Dongshaea marina: one gene and its partners. The protein of the gene in region 1 interacts with the protein of each later gene in a pairwise test. Links are inferred from orthologs where the notes say so. Each region holds a gene or a part of one and is shown in the gene's direction. Other genes may lie near its edges. The genes, in order: DB847_RS11975, DB847_RS02035 and DB847_RS15740.

Region 1 (5,752 bases):
TCTATCTATCCAGAGCTTAAGCGGCTTCTCAGTGAAGGAATGGTGAGTTGCGAGGAGCGTAAAACCCAGGGCTCCAGGCTCAAAAAAATATATCAGATCACTGACGCGGGCCGTGAGCAGCTACATGAATGGTTGCTGGAGGAGCCGGTTATTTTTAATCCCAGAAATGAGCTGATGCTCAAAGTCTTCTTTGGTTTTAATGTCGATCCCAGTGTCACAGTAGAACATCTTCAGGTATTTCGGCTGCGGGTGCAGCAACGGCTTCGCACTCAGCGACGTTGTCAACAAGAGCTTGAAGCGAGCGAGCTTAAAGGCGAACGGCTAAGCCGCTATCTCACTCTCAAGGCCGGGGTCCATTTTACCCAGGCCCAACTCAAATGGATTGACGAAGCTCTGGAGTTGCTCAATGGCGGCTGATAACCACAACTTAATGGCCAGCACAGGTAAACTGGGCCGTTTTGCATTGCCTATCATAGGTATGGCACTGCTTAACATGGCGGCTAACTTTGTTGGAATGTTGCTGGTTGCCCGCTATGGTAAAGTGGAACTCGCAGCAGGCTCGCTGGGGGTTGCAACCTTCATTACCATCATGACGGTTTCCAGCACCACGCTATATTCTGTCGGGATCCTGGTGGGACATAGCAGGGGGCAGAAGCATAGTAATGACCAGGTTGGAACCTGGGTCAAAAATGGCTTTTGGGTCGCACTGGGGCTGGGAATTCCCTGCGCCCTGTTGATCTACCATGGCGACACGATCCTCCAGCTCTTTGGTCAATCACAGGTTCTGATCGATAGGGCCCGTGGTTATCTTCATTATGCAGCACTATCTTTAATTCCGACTCTGTTTGGCCTGGTGATCTCACAGTTTTTTATCGGAATTGGCAGACCACAAATTACCCTGATCGCATCTGCAGTTCGCCTGCCACTGATCATCATCCTCTTTTATCCTTTGATTCTGGGCTACGGAGGAGGGGAGCCGATGAAGCTGGCCGGGATCTCTGCAGCAACCCTGGTGGTGCAGATCCTTTACTGCATCATCATGTTGCTCTATATCCACTACTCACCTTCGATGCGCGGCTTTGGGATCTTCAAGGCTCCCTTTGCCCCGAGCTGGGAGCATTGTAAAAAACTGTTGGTGATTGGACTGCCTATCGGGATCCAGTTTGGCGGCGAGCTGGGGGCGATGACGGTCTCAACCTACATGATGGGGTTGTTCGGGGTCACTGCCCTGGCTGCCACCCAGATCGTTTCCCAATACACCATGCTGGCGGTGATGATCACCCTTGGACTGTCTCAGGCGATCTCTGTTGTGATCAGTGAAGCCTATGGCGCTGGAGATTACCCGCTGATCCGAAACTACATCAAGGCTGGGTTTATCCTGCTGCTGAGTTTTTTTGCCATAGTGATCGCACTGTTTCTCTATGAGCCGCATCTGTTTATCGGTATCTATATCGATGTTCACCAGCCGGGCAACGCCGCCGTAGTCTCGCTGGCAGTTCTGTTATTTGCCGTCGCGGCTGTGGCCATGCTGATCGATGGCATGCGCAACCTGTTATCCGGTGCGCTTCGGGGACTGCATGACTCCAAGGCTCCGATGTGGATTGGGGTGTTCTGCCTGTGGGGCTTTTCGCTGCCGATGGCCTACCTGGTTGCCTTCAGACTCCATGAGGGCCCGGTTGGGTTACGCATCGGCTTTGCGCTTGGATTTGTCATCGCAACGCTACTGTTAGTGGTGCGTTGTTGGCATCGCTTGTCAGGCTCAGGTAGCTCTTCGAAACCGATGATATCAGAGATAACGAGCTAACTGGTCACAGGGGTTCCATGGACGGATACACACCCTGTTGGTGAGACGTGAAATCAGACATCAACAACAGATGTGAAACACGACCTCCTTTTTTATCCCCCGAGCGCGTTAAGCTCAAACAAGAGTTCTCTATGTCAGAAATAGTTAACAAAATCTTATTCTGGGCATATAAAAAAACACCTTCCATTGGGAAGGTGTTTTGGTATCTCGCAAAAGATTCAGAGGTTAGCCAGCCAGGTTTTTCGCAACGAAATCCCAGTTGACCAGCGCCCAGAAGCCATCCATGTAGTTCGGGCGAACATTACGATAATCGATGTAGTAGGCGTGCTCCCAGACATCGACGGTCAGCAGTGGGGTGTCACCATCGGTTAGCGGGGTTGCCGCATTGCTGGTATTGACGATCGCCAGTGAACCGTCGGCTTTTTTCACCAGCCAGGTCCAGCCGGAGCCGAAGTTATTGACAGCGGAGTCAGTGAACTTGGCCTTGAAGTCTGCAAAAGAACCAAAAGCAGTCGCGATCGCATCAGCAACGGCGCCTGTAGGCTCACCACCAGCATTCGGTGCCAGGCAGTTCCAGTAAAAGGTGTGATTCCAGACTTGAGCGGCATTGTTAAAGATGCCACCGCTGGAGCTTTTTACGATCTCTTCCAGAGACTTAGCCGCAAACTCGGTGCCTTCGATCAGGCCGTTGAGTTTAACCACATAGGTGTTGTGATGCTTACCGTGATGATATTCAAGGGTTTCTGCCGAGATATGTGGTTCCAGAGCGGTTTTTTCATAAGGCAGTGCAGGAAGTTCAAACGCCATTACTATTCTCCATGTACGAATCGCTCAAAAGAGGGATTTATCCCTTTCTTGAGACAACAAACAGTTGTAGATTATTAGAGTCGTGTTAACGTGCCGTGGCATTGTATCAAGAACCCAAACTGCGTTACAATATTTTTCCGATTCAGGCAATGATCTGGATCAATTTTAATCAATCTATACAACCTAAGCTATGATACTGCTGCGGTGAGGAAATCAATGGATACTATCGAAAAGATTAAACAACAGATCGGCGAAAACCCTGTCATCCTGTATATGAAAGGTTCGCCCAAGTTTCCAAGCTGTGGATTCTCTGCCCAGGCCGTTCAGGCGATCATGTCCTGTAACCATCCTTTCGCTTATGTTGATATTCTTCAGCATCCTGATATCCGGGCCGAACTACCAAAATATGCCGAATGGCCAACCTTCCCCCAGTTATGGGTTGAAGGGGAGCTGGTCGGTGGCTGTGACATCATTATTGAGATGTTCCAACAGGGTGAGCTGCAGACCCTGCTCAACGAAACTGCTCAGAAGCATCCTCAGGAGAGTTAATGCTCCAGAGCCGTTAGCAGCTACCAGTTAAGGGAGCCAGGCTCTGTTGATGTTTGATGTTTGATGTTTGATGTTTGATGTTTGATGTTTGATGATTCAATATTTGGAACGTTAACTGAACCTAAATAAAAGCCCTCGTTATCGAGGGCTTTTTTCTGGGGAATGGTTATTCCTGGTGGTCGGCTACGACGGGCCAGCCCCCCAAAGATTTCCAGCGATTGACGATCCAGCAAAAGAGCTCGGCGGTTTTTTCCGTATCATAGAGTGCAGAGTGCGCCTCTTTATTATCAAACTCGATGGCCGCGGTCCGGCATGCTTTCGCCAGCACGGTTTGCCCTAAGGCTAAACCTGACAGGGCCGCCGTATCAAAGGTTGCAAAAGGGTGGAAGGGGTTTCGTTTTATCCCGGCTCGTTGAGAGGCCGCCATCACAAAGCCATGATCAAAGGATGCATTGTGGGCGACCATCACCGCCCGATGGCAGCCACTAAGTTTTAATTTTTTCCTGACTACCTTATAGATCCCACTCAGAGCTTCTTTCTCGGTTACAGCGCCGCGCAGGGGGTTATAGGGGTCGATACCGGTAAACTCAAGGGCTGATTTTTCCAGGTTGGCTCCCTCAAAAGGGGCCACGTGATGATGAACGGTTTCATCTATCATCAGTCGGCCAGACTCATCCATCTTCAGCGTTGTCGCGGCGATCTCCAGCAGCGCATCGGTCGATGCGTTAAAACCTGCTGTTTCAACATCGATAACCACGGGAAAATAACCACGAAAGCGTTCCTTGAGGAGATGGCTTGGCTCTATTGTCTGATTCATAAACTCTTCATTAAAGGCTGTCGAAGCGAGCATTATCTCAGAAATTGAAGACAAGCTAAAATCCTCAATTCAGGCTAAAGTTACATTGATGGCAGCCGATCTAGAGTGTGATACGTCCGTCACCGGAGAGCCGTTTTGAAACCGATCCCTGTTGCAGCCTTTGCTGCGGGAGTGTTGTTATCCTGTAGTGCCGGGGCCCAATACCGTCAGTACAGCGCTCCCATAGAGAATTCGCAATGGCGTCTGAGTTCAGATACCGCGCTTCGTTGCCAGCTGGAGCATCCGATCCCGCGCTGGGGCAAGGGGGTATTTGTCAGCGAGGCGAACAAAAAGATAAATCTCTCCTTCAAACTAGTCGGTAAACGTCAACACCCCCAAAGTCAAACGGCCCTTCTCAGAGCCTCGCCGCCCAGTTGGCGTCCGGGCGACCCGGGAGAGCGCTTTGCAACCATCAATTTCTACCGGCAGTTCGATGGCTCTGTCTCCGGAGAGGCCTCCTGGCAGATGCTTGAAGCGCTGGATTCGGGTCTCTATCCCTCGTTTGTATTCCGTGACTGGTATCGCTCGGAGCAGTGGAGCGAAGTTTCGCTGTCTTCGGTGCGCTTTCACACTAAGTACAATGCATTTTTAGATTGTGTGTCGAGGCTCCTTCCTTATTCTTTCAAAGACATTCAATTTACTGTGCTCAATTATCGAAAAAATAGCGCCCAGCTCACTCCACATTCGGCACAACGACTACAGATGATCGGTGATTACCTTCAGGCTGCGCCGAATATTCGGGTGATGCTGGTCAGTGGCTATAGTGACAGCTACGGCGGTCGGCACCTTAACCTTAAACTTTCTAAAAAGCGTGCCGAGTCGGTCAAAAACTTTTTTGTAAACAATGGGGTGGATGCCAGTAAGATCAAGGTGCATGGGTATGGTGAGAAGCATCACATCGCCCCCAATGATAATGTGCTGGATCGGGCGAAGAACCGTCGTGTTGTGATCTCAATCGAGGCCGATACCCTGATCTAACCAGGCAAATTTAAATCCAAAAGGCCACCACTGTGGCCTTTTTTGATCCATCGAGATGATGAGGGGCTTATCTGACAAAGGTTCTAGCTACCCAATCCCTGCGCCGCATCTTTTTTGGCAATGAGCTCAATCTTATAGCCGTCGGGATCTTCGACAAATGCGATCACTGTGCTGCCGCCAAGTACCGGCCCGGGCTCGCGGGTTATCTTGCCTCCGGCCTCCTTGATCTGCTCACACTGTTGGTAAATATCTTCAGACTCTATTGCTATGTGTCCGTAGGCCGTCCCCAGATCGTACTTGTCCTGATCCCAGTTATAGGTGAGCTCCAGGACAGCTTCAGATGATTCATCTCCATAACCGACAAAGGCAAGAGTGTATCGATAGGATTCATTATCATTTTTTCGAAGCAGCTTCATGCCGAGAAGCTCGGTATAGAAATGAATGGATCTGTCCAGATCGCCAACGCGTAGCATGGTGTGCAATATTCTCATGATGTTCTCAGGTCTTTCATAAAGTTGTGCTTGCTAAGCTATCAAAAAATACCTGAGGACTAAAGATGATAGCGCTAAAAAAACTACTCATATGACCCCGGATTATTCTGATATATTAAAGGTTACAATGTAACGCATTCAAGGGAAGAGATGGCTAAGCCCAAATTTCGTATCGGCGGTGATGACTATTTTCAGGCCAAGCTCTATCTGGACAGAACTCAGAGGGGAGAGCGGGCTGAAAAATTCTGGGGAGCTCGCGGGCTATTC
Region 2 (5,989 bases), 2.1 Mb from region 1 along the record:
GGCAACTATGGTCAGGCCGATGACCAGCGGCGGGATCCCAAAGTTACGGGCGATGGCTGCGGCGCCATAGACGAAGCGATCGGCACTGGCGATGAGCAGAATGAATCCGATAATCAACAAGATGCTTGATATCAGCATGGGCTGCGTTGTTAATTTCCCGTGATGAGGAGTCTATCGATTCCATTGTTGAAAGAATGCGGGGAAAAAGCAATTGGTGAATGTGACGGTTGGTGACGAATGTGAGTTGGCTAACAGTTGCAAAAGGCTGGTGTCCCTTGGCAATTCGTTAGATAATGAGCGATTTTACGGCGATGGGGCGGACAGTTTGCGAGACAATCTGGTTGAAATTAGCGGGTTAAGCTTTAGTCGCGGCGAGCGGGCGTTGTTTCGCGATCTCGATATCCAGATTGCGCGTGGCAAGATCACCGCGATCATGGGGCCCAGCGGGATCGGTAAGACAACTCTGCTTCGATTGATCGGGGGGCAGTTAAGGCCTGAGCAAGGGAAGATCCTGTTTGATGGCGTGAACATACCAAGCCTGAGACGTGGACCACTTTTTGAGATCCGCAAGAGGATGAGTATGCTGTTCCAAAGTGGCGCCCTGTTCACGGCGATGACGGTGTACGAAAATGTTGCTTTTCCACTGCGTGAGCATACCAAGCTGCCCGAGCCATTGATCCGAACCCTGGTGATGATGAAACTTGAGGCGGTCGGGCTTAGGGGAGCCGCCGAGTTGATGCCATCGGAGCTCTCCGGGGGCATGGCGCGGCGGGCTGCGCTGGCTCGCTCCATGGCGCTGGATCCGGATCTCATCATGTATGACGAGCCTTTTGTGGGGCAGGATCCGATCACCATGGGGTGTTGATCAAGCTCATCAAGGAACTTAATGAGTCGTTGGGGCTGACCTCGGTTGTGGTATCCCATGATGTTCCCGAGGTGATGAGCATCGCCGATGAGGTTTATATCATCGCCAATCAGCGGGTGGTTGGACGAGGAACACCTGAGGAGCTCAGGCAGATGCAAGATGTTCCCGAGGTCGAGCAGTTTATCCAGGGACTTCCGGATGGACCGGTACCTTTTCAGTATCCGGCCAGGCCCCTGTTAGAGGATCTTTAGATGGTTGTCAGATTTATTACCGGCTGGGGGCGTATCGGAGTTCGCCGGATTACAGCCTTTGGTCGTAGCGGATTCATGCTTTGGCATGCGCTGCTTGGAAAACCCGAGCCGGCGAAACATTTTCCGCTGTTGATTCAGCAGATTTACGCCATCGGGGTTCGCTCGGTTGCGATCACCCTGGTTTCGGGGCTGTTTATCGGAATGGTTCTGGGGCTGCAGGGTTACAATGTATTGGTTAAATATGGCGCTGAGCAGAGTCTGGGGCCCATGGTTGCCCTGTCTTTGCTGCGTGAGCTGGGCCCTGTGGTGACCGCCCTGCTGTTTGCCGGTCGTGCTGGCTCGGCCCTGACGGCTGAGATTGGCCTGATGAAAACCACCGAACAGCTCTCCTCGCTGGAGATGATGGCGGTGGATCCCCTCAGGCGGGTGATCTCGCCTCGTTTCTGGGCGGGTGTATACAGCATGCCGATCCTGGCCTTCATGTTCTCCGTGGTCGGGATCTGGGGGGCTCAGCTGGTCGGTGTCGATTGGCTCGGGGTTGATAATGGTAGTTTCTGGTCGGCGATGCAGGCGGCGGTGGATTGGCACGAGGACATAGTCCAGGGCTTTGTGAAGAGCGTGGTGTTTGCCATCGTGGTGGTTTGGATAGCCCTGTTTAATGGTTATGATGCTCAGCCTACATCGGCTGGGATCAGTGATGCAACGACACGTACCGTGGTGACGGCGTCACTGGCGGTGCTTGGTTTGGACTTTGTTTTAACAGCGATCATGTTCGGGTGAGATGAATGAAATTCAGTAAGATTGAGTTTGGAGTTGGCTGTTTTATGATCGCCGGGGTGATCGCTGTGTTGATCCTGGCAATGCGGGTTGCCGGGGTCGAGTTCGGCAACAATAATCACAGCTACCCCCTGTATGCCAAGTTTAATAATATCGGCAGCCTCAAGGTGCGGGCCCCGGTCAAGGTTGGTGGTGTGGTGGTTGGCCGGGTGGCCACCATTAGCCTGAGCCCCAAGAGCTTTGAGCCCAGAGTCGAGATGATGATCAATGATAAGTACCACTTCGCAGAGAGCAGCAGTGCTTCGATTCTGACGGCAGGTCTTCTGGGAGAGCAGTATATTGGGCTGACACCGGGATTTGTTGACGAAGATATGGGGGTCGGCATGCTTAAGCCTGGCGGCACCATTGGGGATACCAAATCGGCGCTGGTTCTGGAGGATCTCATCGGCAAGTTCCTCTATTCCAGTAACAAGAAATAAGGAAGCATAATCATGATAAAGCGACTTATTCAGGGGATGACTCTATTGCTGGCATTTTGCATGCTGGCACCGGCCCAGGCTGAAACTTACCCGGCGACCCCCTATCAGGTGATCAAGGTTGCGGCCGATAAAACGTTCCAGGATATCGATCAGCACCAGGATAAGATCAAAAACAATGTTGGTGTGCTACGCACCATCATCCGTAACGATCTGATGCCCTACGTGGATTACAAGTATGCCGCCTATTTTGTGGTGGGTGCCCAGCTGCGGGGTACCACCAAGGATGAGCGCGAAAACTTTGCCAATGCCTTCAGAGATTACATCATCGAGACCTATGCGAACGCTCTGAGTAAGTATTACTCCAATCAGACGGTGAAGGTGCTTGAGCCCAAGCAGCCGAATAACGGCAAAATCGCCATGGTTGAGGTCGAGGTACATCAGGGCGATCAGGCGCCGATCGAGCTGCAGTTTACCCTGCGTAAAAACAAGCGCACCGGTCAGTGGAAGGCCTTTGACATGGTGGCTGAGGGAGGCATCAGCCTGCTGACCACCCAGAAATCTGAGCTGGCGCCTCTGTTGCGTGAGAAGGGAATTGTGGCGGTGACCAAGACTCTGGTTGAGCGGCAAAAGGCCCTGGCGAACGGTAAAGCTTCTGATAGCAAGGCTTCGGCATGACGGACAGGATTGAGCTTCCGGCGATTTTAACCCGGGAAGCGATTCCCGGACTCTGGTCCCAGCCATGGGCTGAGTGTGTGTCCATGGATCTTCGTCAGGTGACGGAGCTGGATTCGGCCGGGGTTGGATTTTTGGTGCATTGGGCGGCTGAGCGGCGGCGGCGTAATTGCTCCGCCACCGTGATCGGTGGACCGGAAACGTTTGATAACCTGACTGCAATTTATGGGGTCAGTGAACTTTTTTCCAGGCAGTCGGATTAATAGGATATTTAAGATGCAACCAGATGAGATCAAAGAGATTTTAAATAAAGAACTGTCATTGGATGAGCTGATGGTTCGTGGTGAAAATGGTCATTTTGAAGTATTTGCTGTCTCTGCACAGTTTGCCGAGATGAGCCGGGTGAAGCGTCAGCAGCTGATCTATCGTCCACTGGCAGAACATATTGCGAGTAATGCAATTCATGCATTGAGCATCAAAACCTTTACCCCTGAACAGTGGCAGCGTGATCGCAAGCTACTGATGATGAGCTGAGAAACGGATAATGGATAAATTTAAGATTAACGGGGGAGCACCACTGCGTGGCGAGGTGCGGATCTCGGGTGCGAAAAATGCGGCCCTGCCGATCCTGTTCGGAACCCTGTTGTGTGATGAAGAGGTCACCCTGAGTAACGTCCCTCATCTCAAGGATGTGAATACGACCCTGAAACTGTTGGAACTGCTGGGAGCCGAAGTAAAGAGCAACGGTGAGATGACGGTTCTGACCGGGGCGGTGAATAATCACGTGGCTCCTTATGAGCTGGTTAAGACCATGCGGGCATCGATCCTGGCCCTGGGCCCGCTGGTGGCTCGCTTTGGCAAGGCGGATGTCTCCCTGCCGGGCGGCTGCGCCATAGGTGCGCGGCCGGTGAATCTGCATATCCATGGCCTGGAGCAGATGGGAGCTCGAATTGAGGTTGAGGGTGGCTATATTCGTGCCCGGGTTGATGGACGTCTCAAGGGCGCTCATATCTTCCTGGATACTGTGAGTGTGACCGGCACCGAAAACCTGATGATGGCGGCGGTGCTGGCCGATGGCCAGACGGTAATTGAGAACGCGGCCCGTGAGCCCGAGGTTATTGATCTGGCCAACTTCCTCAATGCCCTGGGAGCCAAGATCTCTGGCGCCGGAACCGCTACCCTGGTGATTGACGGTGTCGAGAAGCTGCATAGCGGACGCCACAGGGTGCAACCGGATCGCATCGAGACCGGCACCTTTCTGGTAGCGGCTGCGGTCAGTGGTGGACGGATCACCTGTACCGACACAGATCCCAAGCTGCTGGATGCGGTTTTGGCCAAGCTTGAAGAGGCAGGGGCCCTGGTGGAAACGGGTAAAGACTGGATCCGGGTGGATATGCATGAGCGTACCCTGCGGCCGGTCGATATTACTACCGCACCCTATCCCGCCTTCCCAACCGATATGCAGGCGCAGTTCACCTTGCTCAATGCGGTGGCGAAAGGCGCCGGTCGGGTGACCGAGACCATTTTCGAGAACCGCTTCATGCATGTACCTGAGCTGGTGCGGATGGGAGCGGACATTGAGCTGCAGGGCAACACCGCCATCTGCCGCGATTGTGAGTCTCTGTCCGGGGCACAGGTGATGGCGACCGACCTTCGCGCTTCTGCCAGCCTGGTGATCGCCGGGATGATCGCCAAGGGTGAGACCATTGTCGATCGCATCTATCATATCGACCGTGGCTACGAGCATATCGAAGAGAAGCTCAGGGGCTTAGGTGGCTCCATTGAGCGGATCAAGAGTGCTGCGGCTGAGGCTGCAGTAGCGATGGCGGAATAATGATTCTCCATTCGCTGGTGGTTTGATAAAAAAGCTCCCTCGGGAGCTTTTTTATTGCCTTGCTGGCGGTAGGTTTCAGCTCGTTGAGCTAATGTCCTGCGGACTGGGGGAGGTATGTCCTTTGGACAGATATTTATGGCTTCGCCATCTGTGTCGGGTAGCCGACGGCGGGTCAAGGAGAGAACGCCTCTCTCCTTAACAATCCTCCGGTGCCCCTGATCTCACTTGATCCTCAGTGAACCCACAGATTGAAGCGTCGCTTAGACGTTACATCCCTGTAACGGCTAAGCTCTCGTGGCACCCATGCCCCTCAACTTCCATCTCCAACGCTTCACTTCGTCGCTCGCTAACGGGGAGAAAAAAATCCCTCTGCGATTCAGAAGGAGGGAGCGGATGTTAGCCATTAGAGAAGCTTCCTGTAAAACTGAATAGAGAAGATGGAGAGCTTGATGCAGGGGAAGGGAGTTGACTGAGCAAGCATTACTGGCCTTAGCCGCAGATGCCGTTTTGCTGATACACCTGGCCGTGGCAATCTTTATTGTTTTTGGCCTGTTGCTGATTTACCTCGGTTATTTTTTGCAGTGGCTGTGGGTGAGAAACTTCTGGTTTAGAGTGGCTCATCTTCTGTGTATCGGCATAGTGGTGGTTCAATCCTGGCTGGGTGAGATCTGCCCTCTCACTACCTGGGAGATGGCCCTGCGCGCAAGAGCGGGGGAGGTAGCCTATTCGGGCACTTTCATACAGCACTGGATGCAGTACCTGCTTTACTACAATGCACCAGAGTGGGTTTTTACGGTCAGTTATACCATGTTTGGCTGCCTGGTGGTTGCCAGCTGGTTTATCGTATCTCCAACTAGAAACTCTAACTGAAAATCGCTCTATCTTTTCCGCCGATCAATACCGGCTATTGTGTTTTTGGCACAAACGAGCCGTCTGCAGGATAAATCCAAATGCCTTATGGATGATTCAATGGCATGCTGTTCATGCGTATAATTTCAGGCTGAAATTATACAGGGAGTCGTTATGAGCGAAGTGATCAGTCAGTGGCGACCCAGCCACTATAACAAGCATGCCTTGGTGCAGTATGAGCTCTCCTTGGGCATGATAGAGA
Region 3 (5,770 bases), 870 kb from region 1 along the record:
TCAGGATCGCTCCGGCCAGCAAAATCCTCAGGGTGCCAAGCTTGTTAATAAGGATCCCACCGATGCCGGCCCCCACCAGGATCATGATCACCCCGTAAACCTTGGTTACGGTTGCGATCTGCTCCTTGGTAAAGCCCATATCCACATAGAAGGGGTAGGCCATCACTCCCATCACGATATCGGAGATCCGGTAGGTTGAGATGAGGGCCAGGATCAGCAGCGCACTCCAGCCATAGCGGCGGAAAAAGTCGGCAAAGGGTTCATAGAGGGCTCCATGCAGCCAGGCGAGGGCCGTCGAGCTCACCCTGCCGTAGCCCTTCTCCAAGAGATCTTTACGAACCGATACCTCCTCCTGCTCAATCGCCCTCTCTTCGATCTTTGGCTCCCTGGCAATGAGAGTGGTGACGACACCGACCAGCATAAAGCCAGCCATACAGAAGTAGGCCACCTGCCAGCCGTGGAGGTTATAGCCGATATTGCTTCCGGCCCAGGCGGCAATCGCCAGGGCTCCGGCCCCGGCGAGGATCATCGCCAGTCGATACCCAGCCATATAGGCGGCAGCCATCGCCGCCTGGAGTTTTTCAGATCCGGACTCAATACGAAACGCATCGATCACTATATCCTGGGTCGCCGAGGAGAAGGAAACCAGCAGGGCACACAGGGCAAACCAGATCAGATGGGTGGTCGGATCGCTCAGGGCCATTCCGCACAGGGCAAGAATAATCATCAGCTGCGATAGCAGCATCCAGCCCCTGCGCCGTCCCAGTAACCGGGTCAGCAGGGGAAGATGCAGGCGATCCACCAGGGGAGACCAGACCCATTTAAACCCGTAAGCCAGCACCACCCAGCTGAAAAAACCGATCTCGGAACGACTCACCCCGGCTTCTCTGAGCCAGAAGGATAGGGTGCCAAACACCAGCAGGAGCGGTAGTCCCGAGGAGAAGCCGAGGGCGAACATAAAACGGACACGCCTGTCGAAGTAAACAAAGACAGCGCGTGTCCAGGAAGGAGATAATGACTTAATGGCTCTGATCCTTAAGCTTAAAAGTTCCCCATTTTGGAGGAGAACTCCTTGTACTTCAAGGCTTAAGGACGTGTCCCAACACAGTATGCGGGGCAGCTACCCTGGCCATTGAGAAACAGGGCACAGTTCCAAAGTTGTAAGCGAAGCCACTTGTCTTGCGATAGCTGGCCCTCATCCCATTGATGTAACTCATACAACAGGTGCCAGAAGACACGCTCCTGATCCGATTCGGGCTGCTTATCCTCGTCACAAAGTGGTGTCCACTCAGCCAGTGCACTCCAGGTAAAGTTGTGCAATTCGCGAAACGCGATTTCATGGGCAAGGAAGGCAAAGACGAAGCAGGCAAGCTGCTGGCTGTGATGCTCAATATAATCGTTGATTTTCATGATAAAACTCCTAAAGGCTCCAAATGATGAATCACCAAGGCCTGTAAAGACAAACAGAACACCAAAGGCCTGAGCGAGAAAACCAACGCACCCGCGCCCCGGGCTAAAGCCACAGGGAGTTGAAGTCCATTTCGATACAGCGCCTCGTTACCAAGGCTTGTGAAAACCGCTCAAACTGCGAGCGAGCAAAGATCCATTTTGCGTAGGTGTACTGATTTTCATGAAAAGTGGCCATCCTGACAGCCTCAAAAACCGGGAAACTGCACAGTTCGGCTCACCTCTCACCGACAAGTGTAGACGCTTTTTTTTAAGCTGCTTGTGCGATCGCTAACGTAACGCTTTCAGGATAGAGAATTTTTTATTTCCCGCGATATTTTGGCAGTTCCCGAAGAGTTTTTTGAGCTGAATATGATAGCCAAGATGGCGGTTTCCTATGACCCACAGCTCTCCCCCGCGAGCCAGGGCTTGGCGGGCATCGCGGAACATCTGACGGGCGATATGATCGGTGATCGTTTGCTGCTGATGGAAGGGGGGATTACATAAGACAATCGAAGCCTCTCCCTTGGCAAAATCATCAAGACAGTTATTGACGTGGAATTCACAACGATACAGATCCTGGGGACGGTTTTTTTCAATATTAAAGCGTGCCGAGGCAACCGCCAGCTTTGACTCATCCACAAAAATAACTTTTGCCTCGGGGTTTTTCTCTAACGCCATCAGGCCGACTACTCCATTGCCACAGCCTAGATCGATGATATCGCCCTGGCAGCCGGTTGGAAGGTGCGAGATAAAAAAGCGCGCCCCGATATCCAGCTGGTTGCGGGAAAAAACATTGGCATAGTTACTGATCTGATAGGAGCTCTTCTCAAGGGGCCACACCACAGGCGAGGGCAAGGGCAAAGGCTCTTTTTCAGCAATTTCACTGAAAATCAGCCGCGCCTTTTTCTTGGCCAGGGATGTATGGGTTGATCCTAAGTACTTTTCAAAGAGTTTCAGGGTCGAGGTGTGGATCTCTTTGGCCTTACCGGCGGCGATAATCCGGGTGCCCGCTGGCAGTTGCTGCTGCAAATTGGCAAGTTGCCACTCGAGAAGGGATTGGTTTTTAGGAACCTTTAACAACACCAGGGCAACCTCTTTAAGGGGGCTCAGCGGATCCTGCTGGGTTAACGACTCTGTGGGGAGTTGGTTTTCTGCAAGATTAGCCTGGGTTGCCCTGTCACTGATACAGGAGTCACTGACCTGGGTCACCGGGTGATTTTGTGCAATGAGAGAGCAGGTGAGGGCACCGAATTGATCATTGTAAACCAGCAGTGGTTGCCCCTGTTGTAACTCAAAACCGCTGAGCTCCTCCAGCAGATATTCATCGGCAGAGTCCCAGGCCTGCAGAGTCTCTTTGGAACGTTTGGGGTAGCGATACAGATCCAGCTCCAGGCTGGCGCAGAGGAATTGAGTTTTCATAACAAAGGATGCTTGGGTAAAATTGGTCGCTAGTTTACCCAAGATTGGCGCTTAAATCAGGCTAAAATAGGGATTGTGTCAATTGAAGCTCGGAGAATCATAATGTCTGTGCAGCAACAGATCGAACAAAAGTTAACTGAGGCCCTGTCACCCTCCCACCTGGAGGTGATCAATGAGAGCCATATGCATCGGGGACCTGCGGATGCCGAGAGTCACTTTAAGGTGATCATCGTCTCAGAAGCCTTTGCTGGTAAACGGCTACTGGCTCGGCATAAGCAGGTCAATCAGATCCTGGCCGATGAACTAGCCGGGATCATCCATGCCCTGGCGATGCACACCTATACCCAGGAGGAGTGGTTGCGTCAGGGGAGTGCACCCCGAACCCCCTCCTGTGTGGGATCTAAGTTTCAGTGATGCCTAAAGTGGCATACTTTTTGAGGATAACGCCAACGAATATTGGATGATGTGACTGGTTTCACATGGATGCTTTTGCGTGACCGGTGATATTATAAGATACTTTGGATTTAAGCGTTGGTCGCGGCTTGACTGGCACTAGCGTATTTAGCGGGAAAGGAGTCCCAATGGCTCATGTCGCCTCTCCTTCCCGTTTCCACGACATGGCAGTGGATAGGTGAGCATGATTACAATCAAAAAAGGGTTAAACCTTCCGATCTCGGGAGCGCCTGAGCAGGTGGTTCACGAAGGTCCGAAGATTTCAAAAGTGGCAGTGCTTGGCTCGGATTATATAGGGATGCGTCCTACGATGCGGGTCAGAGAGGGGGAGACTGTCCGGCAGGGGCAAGCCCTGTTTGAAGATAAACGAAATCCGGGAGTGATTTTTACTGCACCCGCTTCGGGAAAGGTATTGGAGATCAATCGCGGCGCACAGCGCGCGCTGTTATCCGTGGTGATCGAGGTGGATGAGTCTGATGATGGCTTAGAGTTTGATTCCTACACCCCTGCAGAGCTGGCCTCTCTTGATGAGAGCAAGGCTCGCTCGCAGATGCAAAGCTCTGGGATCTGGTCCGCTCTGAGAACCCGTCCCTACAGTAAAGTTCCAGCAATTGATGCAACCCCAAGGGCGATCTTTGTCACCGCGATGGATTCCAATCCGTTGGCGGCGGATGCCTCCCTCATTATCAAGGAGCATGGTGATGACTTTATCAACGGTATTGCGGTGTTAAGCCGACTGACCGAGGGCAAAGTCCATGTCTGTAAGGATGAACGAAGTCTGCCTCACAGCTCTCTGTCTAATGTTGAGGAGCATGTGTTCACCGGTCCCCACCCCAGTGGCCTGCCCGGGACCCATATCCACTTTATCGATCCGGTCAGCGCTCACAAGACCGCCTGGTATATCAATTATCAGGATGTGATCGCCCTGGGGCAGCTGTTTGTCACAGGAAAGCTCAATCCTGAGCGGATTATTTCGCTGGCTGGCCCTTGTGTGAATCAGCCAAGGCTGGTTCGGACTCGCCTTGGAGCATCGACTACAGAGCTCACCGCCGGAGAGCTGGCCGAGGGAGAGCTGCGAGTGATCTCCGGCTCGGTCCTGTGTGGCCGGCAGGCCAAAGAGGCCGAAGCTTACCTCGGGCGTTATCATCAACAGATCTCAGTCATCGCCGAAGATCGCGAACGAGAGCTGCTCGGCTGGATCGCTCCTGGCTCTAACCGATTCTCCCTAACCCGCTCGTTTTTTGGACATTTTTTCAAGGGGCGTAAATTTAATCTCACCTCCTCGACCCGGGGCAGTGTGCGCTCCATGGTGCCTATCGGCAGCTATGAGAAGGTGATGCCGCTGGATATTCTGCCAACCCTGTTGCTGCGGGACATGTTGTCCGGAGATACGGATGGTGCGCAGAGCCTGGGATGCCTGGAGCTGGATGAAGAGGATCTGGCACTGTGCACCTTTGTGTGTCCCTGCAAAATTGAATATGGACCTGTGTTGCGGGACTGTCTGACCAAGATTGAGCGAGAGGGGTGACGATGAGTTTAAAAAAGGTTTTGGATAAGCTCGAGCACCACTTCGAGCCGGGGGGCCGCTTTGAGCGCTTTTATGCGCTCTATGAAGCGGCGGCCACCATACTCTATACACCGGGAGAGGTCACCCGTGCCGACGCCCATGTGCGTGACAGCATGGATCTCAAGCGGACCATGATTATGGTTTGGCTCTCGGTCTTTCCGGCGATGATCTATGGCTGGTACAACATCGGCCACCAGGGAGTCATCGCCCTGGGTCAGATGTATCCGGATCCTGCGCAGCTTGCGAGCTTTATCAGCAGTCACTGGCACTACTCGCTGGCTCAGGCCCTGGGGGCTGAGATTGGCCCGGGAGCCGGCTGGGGAAGCATGGCGCTGATCGGTGCTATTTTCTTCCTCCCCATCTATATCACAGTGTTTGTGGTCGGTGGCTTCTGGGAAGTGTTGTTTGCCATCGTGCGTCGCCATGAGGTCAACGAGGGCTTCTTTGTGACCTCGATCCTGTTTGCCCTGATAGTTCCGCCCGAACTACCACTGTGGCAGGCGGCCCTTGGGATCACCTTCGGGTAGTGGTGGCCAAGGAGCTGTTTGGCGGAACCGGTAAGAACTTCCTCAATCCGGCATTGGCCGGGCGTGCCTTCCTGTTCTTCGCCTATCCGGCGCAGATCTCGGGTGCAACCGTGTGGACCGCGGTGGATGGCTTCTCCGGCGCTACAGCGCTCAGCCAGTGGCAGGAGGGAGGGCACAGCGCGCTGCTGCATACTGTGACTCAGCAGCCGATCAGCTGGTGGGATGCTTTCATCGGAAACATGCCAGGCTCCATGGGAGAGGTCTCAACCCTGCTGTTGATCCTGGGCGGACTGTTCCTTATCTACCAGGGAATCGCCTCCTGGCGCATCGTCCTGGGGGTGATGATCGGCATGAT

Evidence for each region.
Region 2: the proteins of DB847_RS11975 (region 1) and DB847_RS02035 interact in binary tests that used the Escherichia coli proteins (3 or more experiments, as listed by UniProt). The link is inferred for Dongshaea marina from one-to-one orthologs.
Region 3: the proteins of DB847_RS11975 (region 1) and DB847_RS15740 interact in binary tests that used the Escherichia coli proteins (3 or more experiments, as listed by UniProt). The link is inferred for Dongshaea marina from one-to-one orthologs.

What each region holds. Positions count from the first base shown.
Region 1 is NZ_CP028897.1:2,486,553-2,492,304, reverse strand. What follows is about bases 1,774-4,493. They hold DB847_RS11975 (Grx4 family monothiol glutaredoxin), read left to right. Parts: upstream 1,774-2,827; coding sequence 2,828-3,160; downstream 3,161-4,493. Other genes in these bases: DB847_RS11965 (flagellar protein MotY), read left to right, coding at 4,113-4,493; rnt (ribonuclease T), read right to left, coding at 3,327-3,977; sodB (superoxide dismutase [Fe]), read right to left, coding at 2,030-2,611; DB847_RS11985 (MATE family efflux transporter), read left to right, coding at 1,774-1,804. Outside these bases: DB847_RS11990 (PadR family transcriptional regulator), read left to right, coding at 1-417; more of DB847_RS11985, read left to right, coding at 407-1,773; more of DB847_RS11965, read left to right, coding at 4,494-4,994; gloA (lactoylglutathione lyase), read right to left, coding at 5,078-5,485; DB847_RS11955 (hypothetical protein), read left to right, coding at 5,636-5,752. UniProt on the Escherichia coli protein: Monothiol glutaredoxin involved in the biogenesis of iron-sulfur clusters.
Region 2 is NZ_CP028897.1:386,240-392,228, forward strand. Bases 1,993-4,949 are described here. They hold DB847_RS02035 (BolA family protein), read left to right. Parts: upstream 1,993-3,320; coding sequence 3,321-3,578; downstream 3,579-4,949. Other genes in these bases: mlaD (outer membrane lipid asymmetry maintenance protein MlaD), read left to right, coding at 1,993-2,372; DB847_RS02025 (MlaC/ttg2D family ABC transporter substrate-binding protein), read left to right, coding at 2,385-3,047; DB847_RS02030 (STAS domain-containing protein), read left to right, coding at 3,044-3,307; murA (UDP-N-acetylglucosamine 1-carboxyvinyltransferase), read left to right, coding at 3,589-4,878. Outside these bases: DB847_RS02005 (calcium/sodium antiporter), read right to left, coding at 1-138; lipid asymmetry maintenance ABC transporter permease subunit MlaE, read left to right, coding at 1,117-1,896; more of mlaD, read left to right, coding at 1,902-1,992; DB847_RS02045 (DUF2784 domain-containing protein), read left to right, coding at 5,344-5,748; DB847_RS02050 (class I SAM-dependent methyltransferase), read left to right, coding at 5,902-5,989. UniProt on the Escherichia coli protein: Involved in cell resistance against acid stress.
Region 3 is NZ_CP028897.1:3,357,899-3,363,668, reverse strand. Bases 1,889-4,626 are described here. They hold DB847_RS15740 (BolA family protein), read left to right. Parts: upstream 1,889-2,970; coding sequence 2,971-3,282; downstream 3,283-4,626. Other genes in these bases: DB847_RS15735 (Na(+)-translocating NADH-quinone reductase subunit A), read left to right, coding at 3,506-4,626; DB847_RS15745 (methyltransferase), read right to left, coding at 1,889-2,868. Outside these bases: DB847_RS15755 (AmpG family muropeptide MFS transporter), read right to left, coding at 1-958; DB847_RS15750 (hypothetical protein), read right to left, coding at 1,087-1,410; more of DB847_RS15745, read right to left, coding at 1,738-1,888; more of DB847_RS15735, read left to right, coding at 4,627-4,849. UniProt on the Escherichia coli protein: Transcriptional regulator that plays an important role in general stress response. Has many effects on cell morphology, cell growth and cell division. Acts by regulating the transcription of many genes, including dacA (PBP-5), dacC (PBP-6), ampC and mreB.